DNA from 3 places in the Streptomyces sp. NPDC091292 genome. Region 2 is predicted to be linked to each of the others. Evidence: riboswitches for the same ligand, from Rfam matches in the RefSeq annotation. Region 2 holds a riboswitch; each other region holds the start of a gene.

What was found. A riboswitch is a leader RNA that binds a small molecule or an ion and turns the genes downstream of it on or off. The one in region 2 is predicted to bind thiamine pyrophosphate.
Region 1: it holds a riboswitch for thiamine pyrophosphate, as region 2 does, so the genes downstream of both, thiO (glycine oxidase ThiO) here and thiC (phosphomethylpyrimidine synthase ThiC) in region 2, are expected to answer to the same signal.
Region 3: it holds a riboswitch for thiamine pyrophosphate, as region 2 does, so the genes downstream of both, ACIQNU_RS26260 (thiamine ABC transporter substrate binding subunit) here and thiC (phosphomethylpyrimidine synthase ThiC) in region 2, are expected to answer to the same signal.

What each region holds. Positions count from the first base shown of each region.
Region 1 is NZ_JBIVUQ010000001.1:1,297,189-1,307,647, forward strand. Features, by position in the region: gene ACIQNU_RS06370 (deoxyribonuclease IV) at 1-151, opposite strand, end outside; gene pknB (Stk1 family PASTA domain-containing Ser/Thr kinase) at 180-2,111, opposite strand; gene ACIQNU_RS06380 (thiazole synthase) at 2,201-2,995, opposite strand; gene thiS (sulfur carrier protein ThiS) at 3,001-3,255, opposite strand; gene thiO (glycine oxidase ThiO) at 3,252-4,520, opposite strand; TPP riboswitch at 4,518-4,630, opposite strand; gene ACIQNU_RS06395 (NAD(P)/FAD-dependent oxidoreductase) at 4,713-5,957, shown strand; gene ACIQNU_RS06400 (Rv2175c family DNA-binding protein) at 6,929-7,294, shown strand; gene thiE (thiamine phosphate synthase) at 7,411-8,049, shown strand; gene metF (methylenetetrahydrofolate reductase [NAD(P)H]) at 8,171-9,091, shown strand; gene ACIQNU_RS06415 (hypothetical protein) at 9,137-10,171, shown strand; gene ACIQNU_RS06420 (phytoene desaturase family protein) at 10,222-10,459, opposite strand, start outside.
Region 2 is NZ_JBIVUQ010000012.1:158,589-169,047, reverse strand. Features, by position in the region: gene ACIQNU_RS28540 (IclR family transcriptional regulator) at 1-319, shown strand, start outside; gene ACIQNU_RS28535 (SsgA family sporulation/cell division regulator) at 419-856, shown strand; gene ACIQNU_RS28530 (YibE/F family protein) at 979-2,496, opposite strand; TPP riboswitch at 2,568-2,724, shown strand; gene thiC (phosphomethylpyrimidine synthase ThiC) at 2,717-4,576, shown strand; gene ACIQNU_RS28520 (hypothetical protein) at 4,688-5,551, opposite strand; gene ACIQNU_RS28515 (metallophosphoesterase) at 5,733-6,791, opposite strand; gene ACIQNU_RS28510 (LacI family DNA-binding transcriptional regulator) at 7,033-8,154, opposite strand; gene hisC (histidinol-phosphate transaminase) at 8,636-9,718, shown strand; gene ACIQNU_RS28500 (cytochrome ubiquinol oxidase subunit I) at 10,055-10,459, shown strand, end outside.
Region 3 is NZ_JBIVUQ010000010.1:210,208-220,666, reverse strand. Features, by position in the region: gene ACIQNU_RS26270 (ABC transporter ATP-binding protein) at 1-199, opposite strand, end outside; gene ACIQNU_RS26265 (ABC transporter permease) at 199-1,905, opposite strand; gene ACIQNU_RS26260 (thiamine ABC transporter substrate binding subunit) at 1,881-2,987, opposite strand; TPP riboswitch at 3,068-3,186, opposite strand; gene rlmN (23S rRNA (adenine(2503)-C(2))-methyltransferase RlmN) at 3,260-4,366, opposite strand; gene ACIQNU_RS26250 (phosphatidate cytidylyltransferase) at 4,498-5,646, opposite strand; gene frr (ribosome recycling factor) at 5,646-6,203, opposite strand; gene pyrH (UMP kinase) at 6,420-7,196, opposite strand; gene tsf (translation elongation factor Ts) at 7,449-8,294, opposite strand; gene rpsB (30S ribosomal protein S2) at 8,498-9,436, opposite strand; partial or broken gene ACIQNU_RS26225 (peptidoglycan DD-metalloendopeptidase family protein) at 9,713-10,342, shown strand; gene ACIQNU_RS26220 (TetR/AcrR family transcriptional regulator) at 10,434-10,459, opposite strand, start outside.

The sequences.
Region 1 (10,459 bases), on a different contig from region 2:
CCGCGGGGGTCGCCCACCCGCGCGGATTGGCGACGAAGACCTGAATGGTCTCGTCGCCCATCTCGCGCGCGTAGCCGATGCCGACCTTCGCGAGGCCGCCCGCCACGGGGACATGGCCGCCGACGGGGTTACGGGACTGGGTGCTGGTCACACGTTTCAGGGTGTCACGCGCGCGTACCTCAGCGGATCGTGAGGGTGATGGTGGAGTTCTTGGGCGCCTCGTCGCCGCCCTCCACGGACTGGCTCTTCACGGTGTCGCCGAACAGCCCCAGCAGCCCGCGGTCCTCGCTGACCTTGAAGCCCGCGCTCTCCAGCGTCCGCTTGGCGTCGTCCACGTTCTGTCCCACGACGTCCGGGACCTCGACCATCTCGGGCCCCTTGGAGACCGTCAGCGTGATCGTGTCGCCCTCGGCGGCCTGGCTGTCGGCGCCGGGGGACTGCCGGGCGACCTCGCCCGCGTCGAACTCCGACGTGACCTGCTCGGTGGCGATCTCCACCTTGAGGCCCGCGTCCGTCAGCTCCTCGGTCGCGTCGTCCACGGACTCGCCCGTCACATCGGGGACGTCCACGGGGGCGCCTTTGCTGACGGTGATGGCCACGGCCGAGCCGGCCCTGCGGGACTCCCGGGCCGCCGGGTCCGTACGGATCACGGCGCCCTGGTCGATCGCGTCGCTGAACTCCTGCGTGACCATGCCCGGTTCGAGTCCGGCGTCCTTGAGCCGGGTCCGCGCGCCGGCCAGCGGCAGGCCCTCGACATCGGGCACCTTCACCGTCTCGGGGCCCAGCGAGAGCGTCAGCCCGACCTTGCCGTTGTCGCGGATACGGGTCCCCGCCGCGGGGTCGGTGGCGACGACGGTGCCCTTCGGATCGGTGTCGCTGTACGCGCGCTTGACCTCACCCACGTCGAGACCGGCGTCCGCGAGCCGCTTCCTGGCGTCCGCCTCGGACTGCGTGAGCAGCGCCGGGACCTTCGTGAACTGGCCCGAGTTGATGTACCAGACACCGGCGCCCAGACCGAGCACCAGGAGCACGGCGACCACGGCCGCGAGCGGGCCGCGCCGGGAGCGCCGGTAGCGGGGCGCGGGACCGGACGGCGGCGGCATCTCCAGGCGGCTGGTGCGGTGGAATCCGTCCGCGTCGTCGTCCTCGTTCACCGGCAACGGCATCTGAAACGCCAACGCGCGCGGGATGACGCTCGTACGGTCGTCGGAGATGTCCCGCCCGTCCTCGGCCCGCGCCCGGGGCGGCACCGCGTCCAACTGCGCGTCGGTGAGCCCGGCCCGCGCCTCACGGGTCCGCGCCAGCAGGGCCACCGCGTCGTGCGGCCGGACCTCGGGGGTACGGGCGGTCGCCGCCGCGACCAGGTCGTCCAGCTCGTACGGCAGCCCCGGCACGGTGGCCGACGGCGGCGGTACGTCCTCGTTGAGGTGCTGGTAGAGCACCTGCGCGGGGGAGTCGCCGGAGCGCGGTTTGGCGCCCGTCAGCATCTCGTAGAGGACCACCCCGCACGCGTACACGTCGACACGGGGGTCCGCGGTGCCGTGCTCGATCTGTTCCGGGGCGAGATAGGAGACGGTGCCGAGGACGGCGCCGGTCGTGTTCGTCACGGTGTCCACGGCCCGTACGAGACCGAAGTCCGCGACCTTGACCCGGCCGTCGTCCCCTATGAGGACGTTCTCCGGCTTCATGTCCCGGTGCACGAACCCCGCCCGGTGCGCGGCGCCGAGCGCGGCCAGGACCGGTTCCAGGATGTCGAGGGCCGCCCTCGGCCGCAGCGCCCCGCGCTCGCGCAGCACGTCCCGCAGGGTGCACCCGGCGACGTACTCCATGGCCAGGTACACGTACGCCCCGTCGGCGCCCTGGTCGTAGACACCGACCACATTGGGGTGCGACAGCCGCGCCACCGACTTGGCCTCACGGATGAACCGCTCGACGAACGAGACGTCGGCGGCCAGCGTGGGGTGCATCACCTTGAGCGCGAGCACACGGTCGAGGCGGGTGTCCATGGCCCGGTAGACCGTGGCCATCCCGCCGACCGCGATACGTGCGTCGACGCGGTACCGGCCGTCGAGCACCTGCCCGACAAGCGGGTCCTGAAGGGTCGTGTCCACGCCCGCGAGTCTACGAGGCGCCGCGCTCGGCCTGACCGGACAGTGGCGGGACGGGTCCACGACTGAAGCACACCTGTGACGCCTGCGACCTAGAAGGCCGGGCGCTCCGGGTCGAGGGAGGCCAGGCCCTCCGTGGGAGAGCTGGCGGTGCCGTACAGGCGCCGGGGAATCCGCCCTGCCCGGGAGGCGAGCCGGCCCGCTTCGACGGCCTTCCGCATCGCCTCCGCCATGAACACCGGCACCTGAGCCCGCGTAACGGCCGACGCGAGCATCACCCCGGCACACCCCAACTCCATCGCGAGCGCCGCGTCGGACGCCGTCCCGGCCCCCGCGTCCAGAATCACCGGCACCCCGGCCCGCTCCACGATCAACTGGAAATTGTGCGGATTCCGGATCCCGAGCCCGGACCCGATGGGCGACCCCAGCGGCATCACGGCCGCACACCCCACGTCCTCCAGTTTCCGCGCCAGCACGGGATCGTCATTGGTGTACGGCAGCACGGTGAACCCGTCGTCGACCAGGGTCTCGGCCGCGTCGAGAAGCTCCACCGGATCGGGCAGCAGCGTGTGCTCGTCGGCGATCACCTCCAGCTTCACCAGCTCCGTACCGAGCGCCTCGCGCGCGAGGCGTGCCGTCAGCACGGCCTCACCGGCGGTGAAACAGCCCGCCGTGTTGGGCAGCACCTGGATCCCGAGCCGTTCGAGCACGGAGAGCACCGAGCCCTGGGTGCCCGGGTCGACGCGGCGCATCGCCACCGTCGTCAGCTCCGTGCCGGACGCGATCAGGGACCGCTCCAGGACGTCGAGGCTGGGCGCACCGCCCGTACCCATGATCAGCCGGGACGTGAAGGACGTACCGCCGATGACAAGCGGATCGTCGGCCATGGCGGTCAGCCTCCCTGGACGGCGGTGAGGACTTCCACGCGGTCGCCGTCGGCGAGCGTGGTGGCGGACCACCGCGCGCGGGGGACAACGGTTTCGTTGAGGGCCGCGGCGACACCGGACGGTGCCGGGGCGACCGTCGCGACGAGCACGTCGAGGGTGGTGCCGGCCGGCACGTCACGCGCCTCGCCGTTGACGGAGACGGAGACGGAGGCGGAGGCGGGGAGCGAGGGGGAGGTCGACGGTGGTACCGACGCGGTCATACGGGCAGCTCCACGGGTACGGGCGCGCTGGCGCCGAAGCGTTGGGGTGCGAAGGGCCTTGCCTCGGCCGGGAGTTCACCGGTGACAAGGGCCTCGGCGACGATGTCGCCGGTGACGGGCGTCAGCAGGACGCCGTTGCGGAAATGGCCGGTGGCCAGGTGCAGGCCCGGCAGATCGGTCGGGCCGAGCAGGGGCGCGTTGTCCGGTGAGCAGGGGCGCAGGCCCGCGCGGGTCTCGGTCAGCGGCAGTTCGGTGATGCCGGGCACCAGTTCGTGCGCGTCCCGCAGCAGCTCGTACACACCGCCCGCGGTGACCGTGGTGTCCCAGCCCAGCTCCTCGCTGGTGGCGCCGACGACCAGTTCGCCGTTCTCGCGCGGTACGAGGTAGACGTGGCTGCCCCGGACGACGGCCCGTACGGTCCGGCTCAGGAACGGCGCGTACCGGCGCGGCACGGTGAGCCGGAGCACCTGGCCCTTCACGGGGCGCACCGGCGGCAGGACGGCGGCGGGTACGCCCGCGAGCCGGCCGCTGAGGCTGCCCGCCGCGAGGACCACCTGATCCGCGGTGAGCCGGGAGCCGTCGGCCAGGACGGTTCCGGCGGCCCGGTCCCGTACCACTGAGAGCCGTCGGGCCCACTGACGGCGGAAGACCACCCCGGCGCGCTCGCAGGCCGTCAGAAGGGCCGTGGCGAGCCGTCTCGGGTCGATCTGGTGGTCACCGTCGACCCGCAGGCCGCCGCGTACGCCCGGCGCGAGCATCGGCTCAAGCCGCCGGCACTCGCGCCCGGACAGCCACTCCGACTCCAGGCCGCAGCGCCTCTGGAGGGCGTGCAGCTCCCGGAGGTGGGCGCGGTCGTCGGCGTCGAGCGCGACGGCGAGGGTGCCGCAGACGCGGTGGCCGAGGTCGAGTCCGGTCGCCTCGGTGAGTTCGGCGACGAACTCCGGATAGCGGCGCGCCGATGCGAGGTTGAGGCCGAGCAGGGTCTCCTCGCCGTAGTGCAGTTCGGTGACGGCGGCGAGCATTCCGGCCGCGACCTGGGCGGCGCCACCACCGGGTTCGGGGTCCACGACCGCCGTACGGAGTCCGCGCTGGGCGGCCCGCCAGGCGCTCACGAGCCCGATGATGCCGCCCCCGACGACCAGTACGTCCGAGGCGTTTCCGTCGCTGGTGTTCTCGGTGCTGCTCTCGGTGCTGCTCTCGGTGCTGTTCTCTATGGGGTTCGAGTTGCTTGAGGTGTCGCTTGGGGTGTCGGAGGTACGCGACATGGGCGTCCAGCCCCTCCCTTCGCCGGCATGACCCGGATCAGGTTCGTACGGTCGGAGGCCGCCCAGCCTCCCTCTCAGCCCGGTCCGTCCGGGCTCCCGCGAGTGCTACATGGCCACCCTAGCCCGTGGTGTGCAAGAGGTCACGGGCCCGACCACCTGACTGACTGAACGTCAGTTGTTTATGGTGATCGCGTGAGCGAGCAGACGCAGGTGGACGACGGGACGGCGGGGCGCCCGCGCGTGGGTGGACGCGTCGTCATCGCGGGCGCGGGCATGGCCGGGGTGCAGACGGCGGTGGCGCTGCGCGAGCGGGGGTTCACCGGGAGCATCACGCTGATCGGCGCGGAGCCGCATCAGCCGTACGACCGGCCACCGCTGTCCAAGGCGGTCCTGCTCGGCAAGGCCGAGGGCTCCGCCTTCGACATCGACTTCGATGCGTTCGGCGTGGAGCTGCGGCTCGGCCTGGAGGTCACCGGGGTGCGCCCCGGGGACCACGAGCTGGACACCGAGTCGGGGCCCGTCCCGTACGACGTACTGGTCGTCGCGACCGGCGCCGAACCGATTCAGCTGCCCGGCGCCGAGGGGGTGCCCGGGGTGCATCTGCTGCGCACGCTGGACGACGCCGAGCGGCTGCGGCCCGTACTCGCCGCGCAGCACGACATCGTGGTCGTCGGCGCCGGCTGGATCGGCGCCGAGTTCGCCACCGCCGCGCGCGAGGCGGGGTGCGCGGTGACCGTGGTCGAGGCGGCCGGGCGCCCGCTCGCCGGGGCGCTGCCGGCGGAGGTGGCCGAGCCGATGACCGACTGGTACGCGGACGCCGGCGCCGAACTGCGCACCCACGCGCGCGTGGCGCGCATCGAGCCGGGGGCGGTCGTCCTGGACGACGGCACGGCGCTGCGCGCGGGCGCCGTCGTCGTGGGTATCGGGGCGCGGCCCGCCACGGGGTGGCTCGCCGGATCCGGGATCGCGCTCGGCGCGCAGCGGGAGGTCGTCGCGGACGACCGGCTGCGGACGTCGGTACCGGATGTGTACGCGGTCGGCGACTGCGCCTCGTTCCCCTCCGCGCGCTACGGCACGCGACTCCTCGTCCACCACTGGGACAACGCCCTCCAGGGCCCCCGCACGGTCGCCGCCGACATCATCGGCGAGACACGTGCCGTGTACGACCCGGTGCCGTACTTCTGGTCGGAGCAGTTCGGCCGTTTCGTGCAGTACGCCGGACATCACGGGGGCGCCGACACGACCGTATGGCGGGGCAGCCCCAGCGGCGCGGCATGGTCGGTCTGCTGGCTCCGTGACGACCGCCTGATCGCGGTCCTGGCGGTGGGCCGCCCCCGAGACCTGGCCCAGGGCCGAAAGCTGATCGAATCAGCGACGCTGATGAACACAGCCCTCCTCCCGGACGCGTCGCGCCCCTTGAAATCAGCGACGAGATAGCTCTGCTGAAGACCACCCACCCACCCATCCGCCCACCCATCCGCCCGCAGCGATGCCCGGTGCGCAGGTGTGAGTGCCGGGTGGACTGGCAAGGGTCCGGGTGCCGGCCGAAGCCTCCTTCCGCCACGACGCCGGAATGCCGTGCGCGGGCGGCGCGGAAGTCGACGCGACGGTTTGGTGCGGCCTCGGCTTGGCGTCACGGCCCCGCCGGAGGCGGGATGTCGTGTTCCGGTAGTGCCGGGCGGGCATGGCTGTGTGGTGCTGCGTCCGCCGAGAGGGCGGGCCGTGGAGCAGCGCAGCCCTACGGCGCCGGACCACCTTGGCGGCTCTGAGGTCGTTCCGGCGGTGGCCGGGCTCTGTCTCCGCCGCGGTAGCGGGGCACGGGTTGTCGTGGTGCGGCGGTGCCGGGCCGGTCCGGCTGATTGGTGTGGTCCCCGGCGGCGGTCGGGTTCTGTTTCCGCCGCGATGGTGGGAAGTGGGATGTGGCGTTCCGGCGGTGCCGAGTCGGCTGGCTGTTCGGTGCGGCCTGCCGGTGGCCGGGTTCTGTGTCCGTCGCGGCGGTGGCATTTCGGTGGTGCCGGGCTGGTAGGGCTGTTCGGTGTGGTCCCTGGGGGCAGCCGGGTTCTCTCTCAGTTGCGGTGGCGGGACTCGGGACATGGTGTCCGGCGGTGCCAAGCGTGCCCAAGCCGTTTGCCGTGGTCCCGGCGGCAGCCGGGTTGCGTTTCCGCCGCGATGGCGGGACGCGGATGTGGTGGTTCGGCAGTGCCGAGCCGGCCCGGCCGCCTGCTGCGACCCCGGCGGCAGCCGCGTTCTGTCTCCGCCGCCGCAGCGGGACGCGGTGCGCGGTGCAGCCAGGCGGTGCCCCACCCGTACGGAGGGCGGGTCGGTGGGGCCCATGCCAGGGTTCCCGTCACCCCGCCGGGACGGCGTCCGGCTTTCCGCTGTCAGAGCTAGATGGCAACCTTGGACACGTGACCGAGATTGACGCAAAGATCGATGCTCTCGTCCCCGCCTGGCTCACCCTCCCCGACATCGCCGAACAGGTCGGCGTCGAGGTGACGCGCGTCCGGCAGCTGGTCAAGGAGGGCCAGCTGATCGCGGTGCGCCGTGGCGAGAACAGGGCGCTGCACGTGCCCGCCGCCTTTATCGACGGCGACAAGGTCGTCAAGGGCCTCACCGGCACCCTGACGCTCCTGCGGGACGACGGCTTCAGCGACGAAGAGATGCTGGAGTGGCTCTTCACCCCCGACCCGACCCTGCCCGGCACCCCCGCGCAGGCGCTCAGCGAGAATCGTGGCACGGAGGTGAAGCGCCGCGCCCAGGCGCTCGCCGTCTGAGCAAACGCACAAACGCACAACCGTACGCGTACGGACCCCGGACCACGGCCCTCGCCGTCGTGGCCGGGTTCCGTACGCCACTGACACGCCGTACACCGCCCAGGGGGGACCTCGCCATGTCCAACCGTCTCGACGACGCCCGGCTCTATCTCTGCACGGACGCCCGAACGACCCGCGGCGACCTCCCGGAGTTCCTGGACGCCGTCCTGGCCCAGGGCGTCGACGTGGTGCAACTGCGCGACAAGGGCATGGAGGCGGCCGAGGAGCTGGAACACCTCCAGGTCGTCGCCGACGCCTGCCGGCGCCACGGCACCCTCCTCGCCGTCAACGACCGCGCGGACATCGCCCACGCCATCGGCGCCGACGTCCTCCACCTCGGCCAGGGCGACCTCCCCGTCCCGGCCGCCCGCGCGATCCTCGGCGACGACATCCTCATCGGCCGCTCCACCCACGCCCCCGCCGAAGCGGACGCCGCCGCGGCCCAGGACGGCATGGACTACTTCTGTACGGGCCCCTGCTGGCCCACCCCCACCAAGCCGGGCAGGCACGCCCCGGGCCTCGACCTCGTCCGCCACACGGCGTCCCTGGGCACCGACCGCCCCTGGTTCGCCATCGGCGGCATCGACCTCGGCAACCTCGACCAGGTGCTCGACGCGGGCGCCCGCCGGGTCGTCGTCGTACGGGCCATCACCGAGGCGGACGACCCGGGAGCCGCGGCGGCGGAGTTCGCCAAGCGCCTCCGGGCAGCCGGCTGACCTTCCCCCTCCGTCCGGCCCTCGCCGGCCGGGTGTCCGAGGCGTGGACAACAGTCCGGCATTCGCGACAAAAGCCATGCGCCCGGTTGGGGGACTCCCGTCACCTGGCTAACCTGCCGGTATGGCCTTCGGCACAGCTTCCACCAGGACGGATCGCGCACCCACGGTGCGCGACATGCTCGCGTCGGGCAAAACCACCTACTCCTTCGAGTTCTGGGCGCCCAAGACCCCGAAGGGCGAGCGCAACCTGTGGAACGCGCTGCGCAGGGTCGAGGCGGTCGCCCCGAGCTTCGTCTCCGTGACGTACGGCGCGGGCGGCTCCACGCGCGCGGGGACCGTGAAGGCCACCGAGCAGATCGTCGAGGACTCGACGCTGACGCCGGTCGCCCACCTCACCGCCGTGAACCACTCCCTCGCCGAGCTGCGCAACATCATCGGCCAGTACGCCGACGCCGGGATCCGCAACATGCTGGCTGTCCGCGGCGATCCGCCCGGCGACCCGATGGGCGACTGGATCGCGCACCCCGAGGGTTTGACGTACGCGGCCGAGCTGGTCCGGCTCATCAAGGAGTCCGGCGACTTCTGCGTCGGCGTCGCGGCCTTCCCCGAGACCCATCCGCGCTCGGCGGACGAGGAGTCCGACGTACGGCACTTCGTGGACAAGTGCCGCGCGGGCGCCGACTACGCGATCACGCAGATGTTCTTCCACCCCGAGTCATACCTCCGGCTCCGCGACCGCGTCACCGAAGCGGGCTGCGCGACCCCGATCATCCCCGAGGTCATGCCCGTCACCAGCGTGAAGCAGTTGGAACGGTTGGCGCAGCTCAGCAACGCCTCCTTCCCCGCCGCGCTGAAAGAGCGGATCCTCACGGCGCGGGACGATCCGGCCGCTGTACGCTCCATTGGCATCGAGTTCGCGACCGAGTTCTGCGCGAGGCTGCTGGACGAAGGTGTCCCCGGGTTGCACTTCATCACGCTCAACAACTCGACGGCGACACTGGAGATCTACGAAAATCTGGGGCTGCATCACCCGCAGGTCTAGACCGGCCGTACGCGGTGGGGCACCGACCGCAGGAGAGGGGCGTACATGGGCTGGACGGTCCTGTACATCGCGTTCGGCATCGTCGCGTTGTGGCTGCTCGGTGAGGTGCTGCTCCAGTACAAGGCGCGACTGCGCTATCGCGCGCTCGCCTTCTGCGGCTTCCTCGGCGTCGTCCTCGGCGTCCTGATCCCCTCGGTCCCGGTGATCGCGCTGGGCGCCATCGCCTTCGCGGTGGGTCAGACGTACGTCACGCTGTCGTTCCGCCGAGGGTTCTCGACCGGCTGGGCCATCGGCGGTCGGCCGGGCGGCAGCAAGCGCCGCAGGACCGGCTCGGGCGGGCGCCAGGAGCCCACCCTCCAGGTCTCCGACCTGGAGTCCGCCGACGACCCCTACCCGCCGGACGCCCAGCACCCGGACGCCCCCCACCACGACAACGGTGCCTACGCGGCCGACACCGCCTACGCGGACGACGACGTCTTCCGCAACGACCGCGACCCGGCCTACGCCTCCGGAGCCGCGCACCCCGGGACCGCCGCCTACGCGTACGACCAGTCAGGCGCGGGCCCGGCCACCACGATCTACGAGCCGGAGCCCCTGCCCGACGACACCGGCCAGTACGGCATATACAGCGACACGGCCTACGCGGCTGCCTCCACCCACGGCCGGCCCGACACCCCGGACTACCCGCAGAACCAGGGCACCCCGGACTACGGCTACGACTCCTACGCCGGCTACGACCAGCAGCAGCCCGCATACAACCAGGACCCGCATCAGTACGCGGCCTACTCCGACCCGTACACCGGCACCCAGTCGTACGACGGCCAGGGCTACGATCCGTACGCCCAACAGGCGTACCCCCAGGACCCCTACGCGCCCCATGGCTACGGCGAGACCCCGCCCGGCGGTGTCTGGGTCCCGCAGCAGCGCGGCGTCGACGGCCAGCCCGGTCAGCCCGGCGAGTACGGCGGCGAACTCCCGCCCGAGCAGCCGCAGCCGCAGCCATATCCGTACCAGAACGGCGGCTATCCGGCCGCCGACCCGGGCGCCGGGTACGACGGACAGCAGCAGTACCGGTACTGACCCCTCCCACGTCCCGGACTCAGGAACTCAGCGCCGACGTCGCCCCGCGCTCAGCGTGAGCCGCGGAACTCCGGTCCCTCCACGATCAGTCCGGCCACCAGCGCGCCCGACATGCCCGCGTGCGGCAGCCCGCCGCCCGGGTGCGACCAGCCGCCGACCGTGAACAGGCCCGGCAGGGACGTGCTGTTCGACGGATGGAGCAGCCGGCCCCCGGCCGCCGCCAGCGCGGGCGCGGGGACCGCCCCGCCCGGCGCGCCCGTGGTCGCCTCGATGTCCGCGGGGGTCCGC
Region 2 (10,459 bases):
CCAACTCGACGAAGAGGCCAGGCGCGACCATCTCGACCGGCACCCCGTGGGATATGTCACGCCGTACTCCGTCCGTGACGAGCGGACCCTGCTGCGGCGCCTCGCCGCGGTGGAGCGGACCCGGCCGGTGGTCGAGCATCAGGAGTACGCGCTCGGCACGGTCTGTGCCGCGATTCCGCTCACCGCGGGCTCCACCGTGGCGGCCATGGCGATCTCCCTGCCCGCACATCAGGCGGAGCGGTTGCTCCCGGCGATCGGCCTGCTCCAAGTCGAGGTGGGAAAGCTACTAAAGACACTCGGTTTCTCTATCAGCATCTGAAAACTCACTCCTTGTGATCTGTCGTGTACTTTAAGCAAGATGCCATGAGCGTCAGGGGGATGATTCCTGGCCAGTCGACAGCACACGACGGGGTAGGCGATGAGTGAGTCGGTACACGCAGAGGTCATGATGAGCTTTCTCGTCTCCGAGGAACTCACCTTCCGTATTCCCGTCGAGCTGCGGTACAGGAGCGACGATCCGTATGCCGTGCGGCTGACCTTCCATCTGCCCGGAGACGCGCCCGTGAGCTGGACGTTCGGGCGTGAACTGCTGGTCGACGGGGTCGCCGAACCCTGCGGGGACGGCGATGTGCACATCGCGCCCGGCGACCAGGACCTCCTCAGCGAGGTCCTCATCACGCTTCAGGTGGGCAGCGACCAGGCGGTGTTCCGGGCCGGGATCGCGCCACTGATCGCGTTTCTCGACCGGACGGACAAGCTGGTGCCCCTGGGGCAGGAGCGCTCTTTGGCCGGATTTGAATCCCTCCTCGACGAGACGCTGGACCGGATCCTGGCCGAGGAGCAGAGCGCCGGGTGAACAGGGATGGCCGAGGGAACGGTCGAGGGGATGGGCGAGGTCGCGGGCCCACGGCGCCCAAGACGCCGTAACGCTTCACCGAACGCACCGCACGCGCAGGGCACCCGCCCTGCCGTAACGCTTCAGCGCTTGCGCCGCTTGCCCCGTCCGCCCCGCATCGGAACCCGCGCCCCCAGCGCGTCCACGCGCCCCCCCAGCGCGCCGCCAAGCGCCCCTGAGCCCCCGCCCGGCACCTCCGCGCCCCGGCCGCCCTGTACCCCCACGCCCCCGCCCGGCACCCCCGCGCCGGCGAGCGCCGGGCCCGCTCCCTCGCCCGGCCGGTCCGCCGCCACCACGAGCGCGGCCAGCGCCGTCGTCACCGGCACCGAGGCGACCAGGCCGATGGAGCCGACGAGCGTGCGCACGATCTCCTCGGCCACCAACTCACTGGTGGCGACGGTCCCCACACTGCTCTGCGCGATCGAGAACAGCAGCAGCAGCGGCAGCGCCGCGCCCGCGTAGGCCAGGACCAGCGTGTTCACGACGGACGCGATGTGGTCGCGGCCGATCCGGATGCCCGCGCGGTAGAGCGCCCGCCGGCCCATCGTCGGATCCGCCTGGTGCAGCTCCCACACCGCCGACGTCTGCGTCACCGTCACATCGTCGAGGACACCCAGCGAACCGATGATGACGCCCGCGAGCAGCAGACCGCTCATGTCGATCGACGGATAGAGCCCGTGGATCAGACCGGTGTTGTCGTCGGTGTTGCCCGAGAGCGCGGCCCAGCCGATGAACAGCGAACCGAGCAGCCCGATCAGCAGCAGCGACACGAGCGTGCCGAGCACCGCGACGGACGTACGGGCCGTCAGCCCATGGCACAGATAGAGCGCGATCAGCATGATGGCGCTCGCCCCGACCACCGCGACGACCAGCGGATTCGAACCCTGGAGGATCGCCGGCAGGATGAAGAAGGTCAGCACGAGGAAGCTCGCGGCCAGCGCGACCAGCGCCATCAGCCCGCGCAGCCGGCCCACCACGACCACCGCGACCGCGAAGATCCCGGCCAGCAGCGCCATCGGAATCTTCCGGTCCACATCGGTCACCGCGTACTGCAACTCCCGTGGCGCGTCCGGGGCGTAGGCGACGATGACCTTCTGGCCCGTGTGCAACTGCCGTGGTGAGTCGGGCTGCACGATCTCCGTGAACGTACGGCCCTTGTCCTTGCCCGTGGTGACCTCGACGGTCGCCTTGCCGCAGCTGCCGGTCGACTGCTGCTGGGCCGAGCTGCCCTCGGCGGTCGACGTGTCGCCGGTGGGGGTGTCGCCGGAGGCGTTCACGGACCTGCAGTCCACGCGGTCGACACGGGTGATCTGCGCCTGCTGCGTCTGCCGGTCGAAGCCGACGCCCGTGCGCTCGTGGGGCGGTGCGCCGCCGGGCCAGAGCACGACGAGGCCCACGGCGACCGCCGCCGCGAAGGGGATCAGGATCGCGGCGATGACCTTGCGCAGATGCCGCGAGACCGGGGCGGCCGGACCGTGCCCATGGCCATGCCCATGCCCATGGCCCGCGCCGTGCGGGTGGCCGTGGCCGTGGTCGCCGTCGGCGGGGCCGTGCGGGCCGGGGCCGGACGGCGGAACGGGGGGCTGCTGCGAGGTCGTCACCGCCCGATCATCGCAAGAACGCCGGAGGCCCACTGTTCAGCACGCCCGATATGACGCTAGCGTGGAGGCACCTTTGCACACGCGGGAGCTCGGAGCACCGGGCTGAGAGGGCGCTGACCTCCGTAAACGGACGTACTCGCACGACGAGTCGGCCTACGGAATCCGCTGCGTCGACCGCCGAACCTGTTACCGGGTAATGCCGGCGTAGGGAGTAGGTCACATGACCATCAAGGACGCACGCCCGCCCGCCTCAAATCAGGACGAATCGGGAAACCAGGGTGAATCGGGCGAAAGGTCAATCGGCTGGCACAAGGGCTATGTCACCGGCGCGACCGGTACCCGCCCCGATCTGCGGGTGCCGGTCCGCCAGGTCCACCTCACCAACGGCCGGACGGTCACGCTGTACGACACCTCCGGGCCGTACACCGATCCGTCGACCGGGACCGACGTACGGCGCGGACTTCCGCCGCTGCGCGAGAACTGGATCGTCGCGCGCGGCGACACCGAGGAGTACGCGGGCCGGGCGGTCCGGCCCGAGGACGACGGGATCAAGCACACCTCGCCGCGCGGCGGACTCCGCAATCTCGACGCGGTGTTCCCCGGTCGGCCACGGCAGCCGCGCCGGGGCCGCACCGGGACGCCGGTGACCCAACTCGCGTACGCGCGGCGGGGCGAGATCACGCCCGAGATGGAGTTCGTGGCGCTCCGGGAGAACGTCGAACCCGAGGTCGTACGGGCGGAGATCGCGGCGGGGCGCGCCGTGCTGCCCGCCAACGTCAACCACCCCGAGATCGAACCGATGATCATCGGCAAGCGGTTCCTGGTGAAGGTCAACGCCAACATCGGGAACTCCGCGGTGACCTCGTCGATCGAGGAGGAGGTGGAGAAGATGACCTGGGCGACCCGCTGGGGCGCCGACACCGTCATGGACCTCTCCACCGGCCGCAACATCCACACCACCCGCGAATGGGTGCTCCGCAACTCCCCCGTCCCGATCGGAACGGTGCCGCTCTACCAGGCGTTGGAGAAGGTGGACGGCAGAGCGGAGGAGCTGACCTGGGAGATCTACAAGGACACGGTCGTCGAACAGGCCGAGCAGGGCGTCGACTACATGACGGTGCACGCGGGCGTGCGGCTGCCCTTCGTGCCGCTCACCGCGAACCGCAAGACCGGCATCGTCTCGCGTGGCGGCTCGATCATGGCGGCGTGGTGCCTGGCGCACCACAAGGAGTCGTTCCTGTACGAGAACTTCGAGGAGCTGTGCGAGATCCTTGCGGCGTACGACGTGACGTACTCACTCGGCGACGGGCTGCGCCCCGGTTCCATCGCCGACGCCAACGACGAGGCACAGTTCGCGGAGCTGCGGACGCTCGGTGAGCTGAACACGATCGCCAAGCGGATGAACGTGCAGACGATGATCGAGGGCCCGGGACATGTCCCGATGCACAAGATCAAGGAGAACATCGACCTCCAGCAGGAGATCTGCGAAGAGGCGCCGTTCTACACCCTCGGCCCGCTCACCACGGACATCGCGCCCGCGTACGACCACATCACCTCGGGCATCGGCGCCGCGATGATCGCCTGGTGGGGCACCGCGATGCTCTGCTACGTCACGCCGAAGGAGCACTTGGGCCTGCCCAACCGCGACGACGTGAAGACCGGTGTCATCACATACAAGATCGCGGCGCACGCGGCCGACCTCGCCAAGGGGCATCCCGGCGCGCAGGAGTGGGACGACGCGCTGTCCGACGCCCGCTTCGAGTTCCGCTGGGAGGACCAGTTCAATCTGGCGCTCGACCCGGACTCGGCCCGCGCATTCCACGACGAGACCCTGCCGGCCGAGCCCGCGAAGACGGCCCACTTCTGCTCGATGTGCGGGCCGAAGTTCTGCTCGATGAAGATCTCGCAGGACATCCGCCGTGAGCACGGCGGCGGTTCGGGCGCAGGGGCGGTTGCCGGGACGGGTGTCGCATCGGGCACCGCGGCGAGTACCGATGTGGAGATCGAGGAGGGTATGCGGCAGAAGTCGAAGGAGTTCGCGGCGAGCGGGAACCGGGTGTATCTGCCGCTCGTTGACTGAGGCGATGGCGCCCCCAAGTTCCGGGCCACTGGGCCCGGTTCCTGGGGAACCCCACCGCTCACTGGCGCCGTCGGCCGGGACCCCGTACCGCCGTCGCCAGTCCGGCCGTCGCTAGTCCGGCCGGTGGTCGGGGCCGCCGAAGTCCGGGCTGGTGAAGTCCGGGCTCGAATAGCTCGGGCGCGGACCGGAGTTCGATCCGCCGTCCGGGCTGCTGAAGCCCGGACGGTTGTAGCCCAGGTGCGGCATCCGGTTGGCGGCCGGGCGTGACGGCCCTGAGGTCGTCGCGGCCGGATCGGCGAGGGCCTCACGGAGGAACGGCATGATGCCGCGCTCCAGAAGCGCGTCGTGCCACGCCTCTCTGGCCAGTTCGACCTTCTCGTCGAGTTCGTCGTCCTCGTCGGCGTGGAGCGAGGTGGCGTCGTTGCGCAGGGCGGTGAGCAGCAGTCCGGTCCCGGCGACGAGGATCGCCGCCGCGGTGACCGCGCCGAACACCCACCCCGTGGTGAGCAGGGTCCGGGCGAACGCCTGCTCGGGGTCGAGCACTCTCAGGAGGTATCCGACGAGGAGGAATATCACGGCCGCCGCCCCCGCGAGGACGGGCGCGAGGACCGCGAGGACGGCCACGACACCGGCGCCCGCCGGCTCGGTGACCTCCCCCATGGTGGTGGCGATGCCCACGGTGCCCGAACCGGACTCCGTGGATCCGTTCCTTGTGGTGGCGGGACCTGTCCTCCGTGAGGGCGCACGCCGTTCCTCACGGACCTGCACGAACTGCTGGTACTCGGCCGCGGCGGCGGCCGTGATCAGCGCGGTGGCGTTGAGCGCCATGGTGCGCAACTGCTCGGTGTTGAGCCGACGACCGACCGCTTGGAGTTCAGGTCGGTACGGGGCGGCGCGCAGCGCCTCGTCGAGGAACCGCTCGTACTCCTGGCGGTCCTCACTCAGCAGGTGCTGCGGAACGCTGTTCATGTGCATCCCCCGATGCTCCGTAGGGCTTGGGGCTCGCATGGCTGCGAGCCGTCGGGCAGAAACGGAGGGGAGCCTGCTACGGATAAGCCGATGGTAGAGCGGTCACGGCACACGGTGACAGGGGGTTTCCGAAAATTGGCTCCCCGGCCAGGGGGACCCTCCGGTTCTGCGTCTGCCCGGGGAACGCTCAGCTATCCAGGGGGAGCTGACAGACCAGTAGCTTTCCGGCCATGGTCACTCCGCCGTCCATGGCGATGGCCAGCCCGTCGGCGTACACATGCGGTCCCTCGACGGTGGGACCCGCACCGCCCTCGCCGTCCTCGGACCCGACCTCGCCGAGGAGATACGGAATGGGGCTGTGACCATGGACGACGCGGGTGCCGCCGTAGGTGGCGAGGAGTTTGCGGGCGGCCTCGGGGCCCGACTCGTCGCGGAACGCGAAGCGCTTGGTGAGCTTGCGGAAGACATCCCAGCACTCGTCGGCGTCATTGCGCGTCAGGGTCTCGCGGACGGTGTCGTTGACCGCTTCGATCGAGTCGCCGTAGTCGAGATAGGCGGTCGTGTCGGAGTGCACGAGCAGATGGCCGTCCTCCGCCTCCATCGCGTCGAGGCGGGCCATCCACTGGAGATGGTGGTCCTGGAGCCGGTCCATGTCCGACTTCTGGCCGCCGTTGAGCAGCCAGGCGGCCTGGAAGGTGGCGGTGCCCGCGCCCGAGTTGACGGGCGTGTCGCCGAAGCGGCGGGCGCCGAGCAGCAGCAGTTCGTGGTTGCCCATGAGGGCCTTGCAGTAGCCGCCGGCCGCCGCGGCCTCGGCGGACAGCCGCATCACGAGGTCGATGACGCCGATGCCGTCGGGGCCGCGGTCGGTGAAGTCGCCGAGGAACCACAGGCGCGCGGTGCCCGCGGACCAGTTGCCGGCCTCGTCGATGAGGCCCTTCTCGCGCAGCGCGACGACCAGCTCGTCGAGATAGCCGTGCACATCGCCGACGACATACAGCGGTCCGAGCCCTTCCGGACCGCGCGGATCCGGTACGGGGTCGGGCACGACCGGCACCTGGAGGGTGTCCCCCCGGTTGATGATCGGAAGGTCGCGCTGGGTGGGGGTGTAGCCCTCCGGCTCGTCGGCCGGCTCCTCACCCTCGCCGGGCGCGCCGGACGGACCGGTCTCATGGACGTACGCCGGCACCCGGAAGTCGCGCAGCGTCGCCGTCCGTACGTCGGGTCCCTGACCGGCCCCCTGAACCATCGACCCCTCCACCACCTTGCGCCGCAACTGCACCGGATTCGGACTGCCTGGTCGCAGCGGCCCGCGGTGTCGTCCGCCCATCATAGGAATGCGGATCGCGCTGTGTGATGACCCAGGGGTGGTGAATCGGAGCAGGACCCCGGCTCACCGAGCTTTTCTCCCGAATTGGGTGGAGGTCGCCTCGGGTCTGAAGGCGCCCCCCACCCCTTTCGCGATGTCCCCCACCCTTCCGGAGGTGGGGCTACCCCTGCGAAGGAGACCGCGGCGGGCTGACGGTCGTGCGCGGCGGGCGCCGCTCGGACGACGTGCGCACGATCAACTCCGTCGGTATCACCTGCTCGACGGGCTGGTCCGAATCGATCCCCTCGATCGCGTCGATGAGGAGTTGTACGACGGCCGTGCCGATCCGGCGCGGCTTCAGTGAGAGCGTGGTGATCGGCGGTTCGGTGGTGGCGTACACGGTCGACTCGCTGCAGCAGACGAGGAGGAGGTCCTCCGGGACGCGCAGTCCGTAGCGCCGGGCGGCGGCGAGCAGGTCCGTGCCGTTGGGGTCGAACAGACCGTAGACGGCGTCGGGCCGGTCGGGGCGCGCGAGCAGCCGGTCGGCGGCGACGGCCCCCGCGCACGGGTCGTGCGCGGGGTACGCCTCGTACACCGGGTCCTGCCCCACCCGCTCGCACCAGCGCAGATAGGCGGTGGTGGAGAGATGCGTGTACGTGTCCGTGGTGGTGCCCGTGAGCAGGCCGATGCGTCGGGCGCCGGCCTCGGCGAGATGGTCGAGGATGCCGAGGACGGCGGCTTCGTGGTCGTTGTCCACCCAGGCCGTGACCGGCAGCGAGCCGCCGGGGCGGCCGTCCGAGACGACGGGCAGGCCCTGGCGGACGAGTTCGGAGACGACCGGATCCTTGTCCGACGGATCGATGACGACCGTGCCGTCGAGCGCCACGTTCGACCAGACGTCGACCGGGCTGCGGCGGGAGGTCGCCGGGAGGATCACGAGGGCGTACCCCCGGGCGAGAGCGGCCGAGGTCGCGGCTCTCGCCATCTCCGCGAAGTACGCGAATTCCGTGAAGGTGAAAGGTTCATCCCCGTACGTCGTCACGGTCAGTCCGATGAGTCCTGACTTACCGGTGCGGAGCGTGCGGGCGGCGGCCGACGGGCGGTAGCCCAGTCGGTCGGCGACCTCGCGTACGTGGCGTCGGGTGGCGTCCGGTAACCGGCCCTTCCCGTTGAGGGCGTCCGAGACCGTCGTGATGGAGACACCGGCGGCGGCGGCCACGTCTCTGATGCCCGCTCGGCCCGGCCGGCCGCCACGGCGGGAGGTTTCCGCCCGGCTCACCTGGTGCTTCCCTGCTGCTGTCATGGCGAGCCGATAGTAGGGCTCAGGGGGTGGGGTGGTGCGGACGCATATTCACGCGTTGACAGGCACGTTTCTGCATGGCGAATGGGGGTCAATTGCCTTGCAAACAAAGGGAGTTGAGCCTCCAGCGAGTGATTGGGCGCTTGTCAGCCTGTATGGGCCTGCCAAATGAGCCATGTTTCGAAGAGGTCTCAACTCACCTTCACGGGGGATGCGCGCCACGGCGCGAGCCACCGGCGCGCGGCGGGGGAGTAAATGCTCCCCCTGAAATCGGGGCCGATTGCGGTCTCCCGGGCCGCGTGATCCAGCGGGTCTCCGGGGTTGGTGTCCGATGGCCGGGGCCCGGAGTCCGATGGCCGGAGTCCGGCGTTCGACGGCCGGACTCCGGAGCCGGGGCCGTTCAGCCATTCGCAGCGGGCGTCCCGCCTCTTAAGGTGGGCCATATGCCGATCGGCGAGTTCGCAGACGCACGAGGAGGACGACGGTGAGCGAGACGAACCCCAGGCTGCGCGCCGAGCTGGAGGGCATCCCCGCCTATACGCCGGGCAAGCCCGCGGACGCGGGGCGGGTCGCGTACAAGTTGTCCTCCAACGAGAACCCCTATCCGCCGCTGCCCGGGGTGATGGAGCAGGCCGTCGCCGCTGCCGGGTCGCTCAACCGCTACCCGGACATGGCGTGCACCGGGCTGATGAGCGAGCTGGCGGACCGTTTCGGCGTGCCCCTCTCGCACCTCGCCACCGGCACCGGCTCGGTCGGCGTCGCGCAGCAGCTGCTCCAGGCCACGTCGGGCCCCGGCGACGAGGTGATCTACGCCTGGCGGTCCTTCGAGGCGTACCCGATCATCACGCAGGTCAGCGGGGCGCGTTCGGTGCGGGTGCCGCTGACCCCGGGCGAGGTGCACGACCTGGACGCGATGGCGGACGCGATCACCGAGCGCACCCGGCTGATCTTCGTCTGCAACCCGAACAACCCGACCGGCACGGTGGTGCGCAGGGCGGAGCTGGAACGGTTCCTCGACCGGGTGCCCGGCGATGTGCTGGTGGTGCTCGACGAGGCGTACCGGGAGTTCATCCGCGATCCCCAGGTGCCGGACGGCGTGGAGATCTACCGTGAGCGGCCGAACGTCTGTGTGCTGCGGACCTTCTCGAAGGCGTACGGGCTCGCCGGGCTGCGGGTCGGTTTCGCCATCGCCCATGAGCCGGTCGCGGCGGCGCTGCGGAAGACGGCGGTCCCGTTCGGTGTGACGCAGATCGCGCAGGACGCGGCGGTCGCCTCGCTGCGGGCCGAGGACGAACTGCTCGGGCGGGTCGGCTCCCTGGTCAGCGAGCGTGCGCGGGTCGTGAAGACGCTGGCGGCGCAGGGCTGGACGGTGCCCGAGACGCAGGCGAACTTCGTCTGGCTGCGGCTGGGAGAGCGGACCCTGGACTTCGCGGCGGCGTGCGACAAGGCGGGTGTGGTCGTACGGCCGTTCGCCGGCGAAGGGGTGCGGGTCACGATCGGGGAGACCGAGGCGAACGACATCTTCCTGCACACGGCGGAGACGTTCCACAAGGAGCTTCAGCCGTAGCGTCAGCCGCAGTTGCGCGGGCCATATGCCCTTAAGTGGGGCATATGGGGGCATGGTTGGGCGGTGCTGAGCAGTACCGATCGGGGCGGCCGGGGCTCTCCAGGGGGCTTCCGTCGCCCCGTCGGCATGTCCGGAGCGGGTCGCGCGCTGGTGGGTTCGCCCCGGTTCGAGGGGCGACTGCGGGTAAGGGGGACCCCCCTGGAAGAGCGGGTCGGTGGTAGTACATAATGCTTGTGAATGTGAACGCGTTCACAAGCTCGCCCGGATGATCCTGTTATGCGGGTGATCAAAGGGGCAAACTGCCGCTGTGAACACGGCACGTAAGGAGAAGGAGACGTGAACCTCGCTCTGGCGCCGGAGACCCTGGCGCGATGGCAGTTCGGCATCACCACCGTCTACCACTTCCTGTTCGTCCCGCTGACGATCTCGCTCGCGGCGCTGACCGCCGGCTTGCAAACGGCGTGGGTGCGGACGGGCAAGGAGAAGTACCTCAGAGCGACCAAGTTCTGGGGCAAGCTCTTCCTGATCAATATCGCCATGGGCGTGGTCACCGGCATCGTGCAGGAGTTCCAGTTCGGCATGAACTGGTCCGACTACTCACGCTTCGTCGGGGACATCTTCGGAGCGCCCCTCGCCTTCGAGGCGCTGATCGCCTTCTTCTTCGAGTCCACCTTCATCGGGCTGTGGATCTTCGGCTGGGACAAGCTCCCCAAGAAGATCCACCTCGCCACGATCTGGATG
Region 3 (10,459 bases), on a different contig from region 2:
TCTGGTCCCGGCCGCCGAGCAGGACCCGTCCCGCGTCGAGGTCCTGGAGCCCGGCCACCGCGCGCAGCAGTGTCGACTTGCCGCTGCCGCTGGGGCCGAGTACGCACACGATCTCGTGCTCGGCGACATCGAGACCGACGCCGTCGAGGACGGTCCGGTCGCCGAACCGGACGGTGGCGGCGTCGAGGCTGAGCGTCATCAGAACTCCCCCGTGTGATCGGTCCGGATGCGTTCCAGGAGCAGCAGGGACACCGCGCACACCACCATCAGCAGGGTCGAAAGGGCCATCGCCTGGCCGTAGTTGAGGTCCCCGGCCCGGCCCAGGAGGCGGGCGACGGCGACCGGCAGGGTCGGGTTGTCGGGGCGGGCGATGAAGACGGTCGCCCCGAACTCGCCCAGGGACACGGCGAAGGCGAACCCGGCAGCGATCAGCAGCGCGCGCCGCACCATCGGCAGATCCACCTCACGCCAGGCCCGCAGCGGTGACGCCCCGAGCACGGCGGCGGCCTCCCGGAGACGCCCGTCGACCGCGCGCAGCACGGGCAGCATGGTCCGTACGACGAACGGCACACCGACGAGGGCCTGGGCGAGCGGTACCAGGATCCAGGAGGTCCGCAGGTCGAGCGGCGGTTTGTCGAGCGTGATGAGGAACCCGAACCCGACGGTCACGGCGGACACGCCGAGCGGCAGCATCAACAACGCGTCGAACCCGCGTACGAGACGGCCCGCACGGCGGGTCAGCGCGGCGGCGGCAAGTCCTCCGACGACGAGGGCGATGGCGGTGGCCGCGAGCGCGTACAGGAGGGAGTTCCCGATGGCGTGGATGGGGGCGACGAGGAAGATGCCGCCGTCGGCCGAGGTCAGCGCCCGGTAGTAGGTGAGGCCGTAGCCGTCGGGCCCGTCGAACGAGCGCTGGACCAGCACGCCGAGCGGGACCAGGATCAGGGCCGTGACCGTGAGCAGGACTCCGCCGAGGAGGGCCCACTGGCCGGCGCCGCGCGGCCGGCGGGCGGTCGTGGCGGCGTCGACGAGGCGCAGCGCCGTCTCGCGGCGGCGCACGGTCCAGGCGTGCACGGCGAGGATCAGGCCGACCGCGGCGAACTGCACGAGGGTGAGCACGGCGGCCGTGGCCAGGTCGAAGATCTGCGAGGTCTGCCGGTAGATCTCGACTTCGAGGGTGGAGAAGCCGGGTCCGCCGAGGATCTGCACCACACCGAAGGAGGTGAAGGTGAACAGGAACACCATGAGGGCCGCGGCGGCGACGGCGGGCGCGAGCGCGGGCAGCGTCGTCGTGCGCCACGCGGCGAACCGTGAGGCGCCGAGTACCCGTGCGGCCTCCTCCTGGCGGGGGTCGAGCTGGGACCAGAGGCCGCCGACCGTGCGGACGACGACGGCGTAGTTGAAGAACACGTGCGCGAGCAGGATCGCCCAGACCGTGGTGTCGAGGCGCACCCCCGCCAGCCCGTCGAGAAGACCGCCGCGGCCGAGCAGCGCCAGGAAGGCGGTGCCCACGACGACCGTGGGCAGCACGAACGGCACGGTGACGACGGCCCGCAGCATCTGCTTGCCGGGGAACGCGAACCGGGCGAAGACATACGCCCCCGGCAGCGCGATCAGCAGCGTCAGCCCGGTCGACGCGAGCGCCTGCCAGGTGGTGAACCACAGCACGTGCTGGACGTCGGACTGCGCGAGGACCTCACCGATCCGCCCCAGCCGCCACACCCCGTCGACCTTCAGCCCACGGGCCACGATCGCCGTGACGGGATAGGCGAAGAACAGCGCGAAGAACGCGACGGGCACGGCGAGCAGCCCGAGCCGCGTCGCGTTCCTCCGTACTCCCGTACGGGAGCCGCCCCCTACTTCGGCCGCTGCTTCGGCCGCTACTTCAGTACGAGAGCTGTCCACGCCTTGACCCACTGGTCACGATTGGCCGCGATCTTCTCGGGAGCCATGGTGTGCGGGTCCTTGATCTCCACCGCGTACTTGGCGAAGTCGGCGGGCGCCTGCGCGTCCTCGCTCACCGGGTCCACGAACATGTTCAGCGGCATGTCCTCCTGGAACTCCTTGCCGACCATGAAGTCGATGAGCGCCTTGCCGCCCGCCGGGTTCTTGGCGTTGCTCAGCAGACCCGCGTACTCGACCTGCCGGAAGCAGGTGCCCGTGGCGACACCGGTGGGTGCCTCCTTCGGCTGCGGCTGCGCGTAGATGGCCTCGACGGGCGGCGACGACGCGTACGAGACGACGAGCGGCCGGTCGCCCCCGGCCTTCCTGCCGCCGGCCGACCCGGAGAACTCCTCGTTGTACGCCTGCTCCCAGCCGTCGACGACCTTGAGGCCGTTGGCCTTCAGCTTGTCCCAGTAGCCCTGCCACCCCTCGTCGCCGTACCGCGCGGCGGTGCCGAGCAGAAAGCCGAGACCGGGCGAGGAGGTGGACGCGTTCTCGGTGACGAGCAGGTTCTTGTACGCGGGCTTCGCCAGGTCGTCCAGGGACTGCGGCGGCGCGAGCTTGTGGTCGGTGAAGTACTTCTTGTCGTAGTTGACGCAGATGTCGCCGGAATCGATCGGGGTCACCCGGTGCCCGGCCTGGTCGGCGCGGACCTCGGGCCGGATCCGGTCGGCGCCCTTGGCCTCGTACGGCTGGAAGAGGCCGTTGTCGAGGGCGCGGGACAGCAGGGTGTTGTCGACGCCGAAGAAGACGTCGCCCTGCGGGTTGTCCTTGGTGAGGATCGCCTTGTTGACGGCCTGTCCGGCGTCGCCGTCCTCCAGGATCTTCACCTGGTAGCCGGACTGCTTCTCGAAGTCCTTCAGCACGCTCTTCGACGCGGCGAAGGAGTCATGGCTGACGAGCGTCACCGTCTTCGACCCGGAGCCGGACCCGGAGCCCGTGCCCGACGCGCCGTCGCCGGATCCGCCGCCGCATGCGGCGAGCGTGCCGATGCCGAGCCCGGTCGCCAGGGCGACGACCGAGAACTTCCTGATGGTGCTCACTGAGATGTCCTCCTGGAGTGGACCAGGAAGAGACGCGGCCCTGCCCGCGACCTCGGGGGTACGCGGGCAGGGCGCAACAGCTTGAGTGGTGACCGAACTTCCTACCCGGAATGACCCGGGCGAGGTTCAGAGGGTCTGCGGCCCACCGGTTCCCCGGCTGCCACACTCTCAGCGCTGTGGCGCTCCCCTGTCGGAATATGAAGATGTACGTACCGGCCCCAGCGTACCCGCAGCGTTCACCGGCAGGTCCACGGGAGGTTTCCGGCGCCGGTCTACCTCTCCGAGGCCGCGAGTTGGCCGCAGGCGCCGTCGATCTCCTGACCGCGGGTGTCCCGGACGGTGACCGGCACGCCGTGCGCCGCGATGGCCTCGATGAAAGCCTTCTCGTCCTCGGGGCGGGACGCCGTCCACTTGGAGCCGGGCGTCGGGTTCAGCGGGATCAGATTCACGTGCACCCGCTTCCCCTTGAGGAGCCGCCCGAGCCGGTCGCCGCGCCACGCCTGGTCGTTGATGTCGCGGATCAGCGCGTACTCGATGGAGATGCGGCGGCCCGACTTCGCGCCGTACTCCCAGGCCGCGTCGAGGACTTCGCGGACATTCCAGCGGGTGTTGACGGGCACGAGGGTGTCGCGCAGCTCGTCGTCGGGCGCGTGCAGCGACAGGGCGAGGCGGCACTTGAAGCCCTCGTCGGCGAAGCGGAGCATCGCGGGGACCAGGCCGACCGTGGAGACGGTGATGCCGCGCTGCGAGATACCGAGGCCGTCGGGCTCGGGGTCGGTGAGCCGGCGGATGGCGCCGACGACGCGGTTGTAGTTGGCGAGGGGCTCGCCCATGCCCATGAAGACGATGTTGGACAGCCGCTCCTGGCCGCCCGGCACCTCGCCGTCGCGCAGGGCACGCATGCCGTCCACGATCTGGTGCACGATCTCGGCGGTCGACAGATTGCGGTCGAGCCCGGCCTGCCCGGTGGCGCAGAACGGGCAGTTCATTCCGCAGCCGGCCTGCGAGGAGATGCACATGGTGACCCGGTCCGGATAGCGCATCAGGACGGACTCGACCAGCGTGCCGTCGTGCAGCCGCCACAGAGTCTTCCGGGTGGCGTCGTCGTCGCAGCTGATGTGCCGTACGACGGACATCAGCTCCGGCAGCAGCGCTTCCTGGAGCTTGCCGCGCGAGGCCGCCGGGATGTCGGTCCACTGCTCGGGATCGTGGGCATACCGCGCGAAGTAGTGCTGCGAGAGCTGCTTGGCACGGAACGGCTTCTCACCGACCGCGGCGACGGCTTCCCTGCGCTCGGCGGGCGTGAGATCGGCGAGGTGCCGCGGCGGCTTCTTGGCTCCACGGGGCGCGACGAAAGTGAGTTCTCCGGGTACTGGCATGGTCGTACCAGTGTCGCAGAGATACGAGAAGGGGCTCGCCACCCTGTGGACAACGAGCCCCCGGACCACCTTCTTGACGGGAAAAGCGCAGGTCAGACGGCCGTACGAAGATCAGACCGGCACTATGCAGCTCAGGCCGACCCCACGAAGACCACAAGGAGCAGCCACACCACCGGCGCCGTCGGCAGCAGGGAGTCGAGCCGGTCCATGATCCCGCCGTGCCCCGGCAGCACGGTGCCCATGTCCTTGATACCGAGATCCCGCTTGATCATCGACTCGCCGAGGTCGCCGAGCGTGGCACTGGCCGCGACGGCGAGGCCGAGGAGCAGCCCCTGCCACCAGGTGCCGTCGTCGATGAGGAAGTGCATGCAGACCGCGCCGGCCGCCATCGCGAAGGTGACGGCGCCGATCAGGCCCTCGCGCGTCTTGCCGGGGCTGATGCGCGGGGCGAGCTTGTGCTTGCCGAAGCGCCAGCCGATGGCATAGGCGCCGGTGTCGCTGACGACGGTCAGGAGCAGGAAGGTCAGCACCCGCTGGGGCCCGTCGTGAGCGGTGAGCATCATCGCCACGAAGGTCGCGAGGAAGGGCACGTAGAAGGCGGCGAAAACGCCGGCCGTGACGTCCTTCAGATAGCCGTCGGGCGGTTCCGTCATCCGCCAGACGAGCACCGCGAGCGCGGTGAGCGCCATCGCGACCCAGGCGCCCTCGGCACCGCGCGCGTACCCGGCGACGACCATGGCGGCGCCGCCGACGGCGAGCGGGATCAGGGGCGCCTCGATGCCCTTGCGCTCCTTGAGCCGCGACGTCAGCTCCCACAGACCGACGACGACGGCGACCGCGATGACACCGACGAACACGGCCTTGACGATGAACAGCGACGCGACAATGACCGCACCGAGTCCGACGCCGACTCCTATGGCCGCGCCCAGGTCACGTCCCGCGCTCTTCTTCTGCGGTGCGGAGGGCGGCGGCTGGGGGGCGCTGGGCATGGGCTCCTGTGACCTGTGCGGCGTCACCGGCGGCGGTGACAGGTGGAGGCTGTCGTCGCGGCCCGGGGGACCGCTCAGCCGAGCGGCCCCCCGGTCGTCGTCCTGGTTCCCGCCGGGCGCGGGTATGTCGGGCACGGTGGGCATGGGCCGCTTCTCTGAAGGATGCAGGGCTTCATGCGCATCGTATGCAGGACCCGCCGGGGCCGCCCCCCGGGCGGGTCCCCGGTCGGCCGGGGCCCATGGCCCGGCGTACCCGGCCTGCGACGGCGCGCCCCAGGAAGAGTCGTTCATCAGACTTCGAGCAGCTCGGCTTCCTTGTGCTTCAGCAGCTCGTCCACCTGGGCGACATGCTTGGCCGTGGTGTCGTCCAGCTCCTTCTCGCCGCGGCGGCCCTCGTCCTCACCGACCTCGCCGTCCTTGATCAGCTTGTCGATGGTCTCCTTGGCCTTACGGCGCACGGCGCGGATCGAGATCTTCGCGTCCTCGCTCTTGGTGCGGGCGACCTTGATGTAGTCCCTGCGGCGCTCTTCGGTCAGCTCCGGGAAGTTCACCCGGATGATGTTTCCGTCGTTGCTCGGGTTGACACCGAGGTCCGAATCGCGGATGGCCTGCTCGATGTTGCGCAGCGCGCTCTTGTCGAACGGCGTCACGATGGCCATACGCGGCTCGGGCACCGAGAACGAGGCCAGCTGGTTGATCGGCGTCATCGCGCCGTAGTAGTCGGCCACGATCTTGTTGAACATCGCCGGGTGCGCACGGCCGGTGCGGATCGCGGCGAAGTCCTCCTTGGCGACGACGACGGCCTTCTCCATCTTCTCCTCGGCTTCAAGGAGGGTCTCTTCGATCACCACTTGCTCCTGCGTGTCTTGAGTAGGCCCGGCTCCCGTGGGCGGCGGCCGGCTGCGTCGTGTCTTTTCCTGCACGGTTCCCGACCGGCAGGGCTTTGTCCATCCCTCCAGGGCGAGGGCGGCCCCCGGGTCCTCCAGAGCGGTCCCCGGACTCCTCCGGGGTGCTGCCCAGGTTCCTCCAGGGTGCTGCCCGGAACCGTCCCGGGCGGCCTTGGGTCAGGTCCGGGAGCCCTGGTCGCCCACGAGCGTGCCGATCTTCTCACCCTTGACGGCGCGGGCGATATTGCCTTCGGTGAGGAGTTCGAAGACGAGGATGGGCAGCTTGTTGTCCCGGCAGAGGGTGACCGCGGTGGCGTCGGCGACCTTGAGGTCCCGGGTGATGACCTCGCCGTAGCCGAGCGCGTCGAACTTCACCGCGTCGGGGTTGGTCTTGGGGTCGGAGTCGTAGACCCCGTCGACGCCGTTCTTGCCCATGAGGAGCGCCTCGGCGTCGATCTCCAGGGCGCGCTGGGCGGCGGTGGTGTCGGTGGAGAAGTACGGCATGCCCATACCGGCGCCGAAGATGACGACGCGGCCCTTCTCCAGGTGCCGTACGGCGCGCAGCGGGATGTAGGGCTCGGCGACCTGTCCCATGGTGATGGCGGTCTGCACGCGCGAGTCGATGCCTTCCTTCTCCAGGAAGTCCTGGAGGGCGAGGCAGTTCATGACGGTGCCGAGCATGCCCATGTAGTCGGAGCGGGCCCGGTCCATGCCGCGCTGCTGGAGTTCGGCGCCGCGGAAGAAGTTGCCGCCGCCGATGACGACGGCGATCTCGGCGCCGTCCCGGACGACGGCGGCGATCTCGCGGGCGATCTTGTGCACCACGTCGGGGTCGACGCCCAGTCCCCCGCCGCCGGCGAACGCCTCGCCTGAGAGCTTCAGCAGAAAGCGCCCGGCGATCTTGCCGTCGCCGCTCTTCGCGCCCTTCTCGGCGCCCTGGGCTTTGGTGGTCATGGAGTTCTCGCCCCTTTTACTTGGTGCACGTATACGTGGTGCACATACGAAGAAGGCCATTGCCGGTGGGGTGTTGGTGGCAACCCATGCGCGGCAATGGCCTCCTCGTCAGATCTGCGGTCGTCCGTCGCGTGCGTGCCGCACGTGCCGTGCGCGACGCACAGGCCGGACGTCCGTACGTCACGTACGGCGGTCCGTACGCGGGCGACTGCTGTCGACCCTAGCGGGGTCGGCGGCGATCGCGGTACGGACTCAGATGCCGACCTTGATGCGCGTGAAGCGCTTCAGGGTGACACCGGCCTCGTCCAGGACCTTACGGACGGACTTCTTGTTGTCGTGCGCGAAGGGCTGGTCCAGGAGGGTGACCTCCTTGAAGAAGCCGTTGACGCGACCCTCGACGATCTTGGGGAGCGCGGCCTCGGGCTTGCCCTCGTTGCGCGAGGTCTCCTCGGCGACGCGGCGCTCGGCCTCGACGACGTCGGCGGGGACGTCCTCGCGGGAGAGGTACTTCGGCGCGAAGGCGGCGATGTGCTGCGCGACGCTCCGGGCGACGGCGGCGGCCTCGTCGTTGTCCTTGTCCAGCTCGACCAGGACACCGATCTGCGGCGGGAGGTCGGGCATGGTGCGGTGCATGTACGCCGCGACATAGCCGTCGGTGAACTGCGCGAAGCGGTCCAGGACGATCTTCTCGCCGAGGTTGGCGTTGGCCTCGTCGACGTACGCCTGGACGGTCTTGCCGGGCTCGATCTCGGAGGCGAGGAGCGCCTCGATGTCGGCCGGGGAGGTCTTGGCGACATGCGTGGCGAGAGCGTTCGCGACGGCCTGGAACTTGTCGCCCTTGGCGACGAAGTCGGTCTCGCACTTCAGCTCAAGGAGCACGCCGGAGGTGTTGTCATCGGCGATGAGGGAGACGACGGCGCCGTTCTCGGCGGAGCGGCCCTCGCGCTTGGCGACGCCCTTCTGGCCCTTCACGCGGAGCAGCTCGACGGCCTTCTCGACATTGCCGTCGGCCTCGTCCAGCGCCTTCTTGCAGTCCATCATGCCGGCGCCGGTCAGCTCACGGAGCTTCTTGACGTCGGCGGCGGTGTAGTTCGCCATGAGTCTTGAATCTTTCTCGAAGTCTGGAAGATCGAAGATCTGCGGGGTCACCGGGATCTACGGGGGACACCGGCTAGCTGTGCAGGCCGGTGTGTCCTCCCGCCGACCTACGGGTGGACGGCGGGGGCGGAGTGGATGTCACCGCCCCCGCCGTCGTGTCCGGTCTCGGATCAGCCCGGCTCGCGGCCTGCCGTGGCCTGCGGTCAGCCCTGCTCGGCGTCGGCGGCCGGGGCCTCGACGGCGGGAGCCTCGGCAGCGGGGGCCTCGGCGGCCGGAGCGTCGGCGGGAGCCTCGGCGGCGGCCTCGGCCGGCTTCTCGGCGGCAGCGGCCTCGGCGGGCTTCTCGGCCTCGTCGTCGGCCTTCTTCTCGCCTTCGAGCAGGTCGCGCTCCCACTCGGCCAGCGGCTCGCCGACGGCCTTCTCGCCCGGCTTCGAGTCACCGGTGGCGACACCGGAACGGGCGATGAGGCCCTCGGCGACGGCGTCGGCGATCACGCGGGTGAGCAGGGTGACGGAGCGGATCGCGTCGTCGTTGCCCGGGATCTTGTAGTCGACCTCGTCGGGGTCACAGTTCGTGTCGAGGATGGCGACGACGGGAATGTTGAGCTTCCGGGCCTCACCGACAGCGATGTGCTCCTTCTTGGTGTCCACGATCCAGACGGCGCTGGGCACCTTGGACATCTCGCGGATACCGCCGAGGGTCTTCTCCAGCTTGGCCTTCTCGCGCGAGAGGACCAGCAGCTCCTTCTTGGTGAGGCCGGAGGCGGCCACGTCCTCGAAGTCGATCTGCTCAAGCTCCTTGAGGCGCTGGAGGCGCTTGTAGACGGTCGAGAAGTTGGTGAGCATGCCACCCAGCCAGCGCTGGTTGACGTAGGGCATGCCGACGCGGGTGGCCTGCTCCGCGATGGCCTCCTGCGCCTGCTTCTTCGTACCGACGAACATGACCGTGCCGCCGTGGGCGACGGTCTCCTTGACGAACTCGTAGGCGCGGTCGATGTACGACAGCGACTGGAGCAGGTCGATGATGTAGATGCCGTTGCGCTCCGTGAAGATGAAACGCTTCATCTTCGGGTTCCAACGGCGGGTCTGGTGACCGAAGTGGACGCCGCTTTCCAGCAGCTCCCGCATCGTGACGACGGCCATGGCCGTGTTCTCCTTGGTACTCGGTTGTCGCATCCGCCGGACGGCGGTCGCGCCTGACGCCCCGGCGCGCTGTGCCACAAGGGACCGAGGAGCGCGGACATGGCCGAAGAGGGGCTCATGTCGGGGCGTGCGAAGTCGACCCGGTGACCCGGATCGCCACATGAAGTGTACGGGACCCGCGAGGCACCGGGTGACGGCGTTGTCCACAACTGGCCGGTAGTCCACAGATCACGGCCATGATCCCCACATCCCGCTGCGGTACGGGACCGTTCGGGGATGGAATGCGAACGGGGAGGGAGCGGCGCCCGAGGTGCGCCCTGGCGCAGTTGGGCCGTCGGCTTCGTGGCGCTGGTGACCGTGTGGGCGCTGCTCGCGGCGGCGCCGGGCGGCGCGGGGTCCGGCGGTGCGGTGGGTGCGGTGGGTGCGGTTCCGGCGGTGGGCCGCGGGTGGCCGGTGGGGGTGCGCCCGGCGGTGGTACGGGGCTGGGAACCGCCCGTCACCGAGTACGGCGCGGGCCACCGGGGAGTGGACCTGGCGGCGGCGCCCGGTGCGGCGGTGCGCGCGGTCGCCGCGGGCCGGGTGTCCTTCGCGGGCCGGGTCGCGGGACGCGGCGTGATCGCACTGGAGCTGACCGCGACGGGGGTCCCGCCCCTGCGCACGACGTACGAGCCGGTTCGGGCGGTGGTGGAGCGGGGCGACGAGGTCGCGGCGGGGCAGATCGTGGGCCATGTGGAACGCCCACCGGGTGCTGCGCCAGGCGGGGCCGGTGCGGGCCGGGTCGGCCACTGCCCGGCGTCCTGCCTGCACTGGGGCCTGCTCCGGGGCCGGACCTATCTGAACCCGCTGTCCCTGCTCCCACCCTGGCTACTGACCAGAGGACCGTCCCGCCTACTGCCCCTGACCGGCGGGTCGAACTCGGATCCAGGGGCAGGCAGACGCACCGCTGGGGTTCCGGGGCGCACGGCACCGCGCACCGCACGGCGCACACGCCGGCGGTTCAGCCGCCCACGCCCCGCAGCGCCA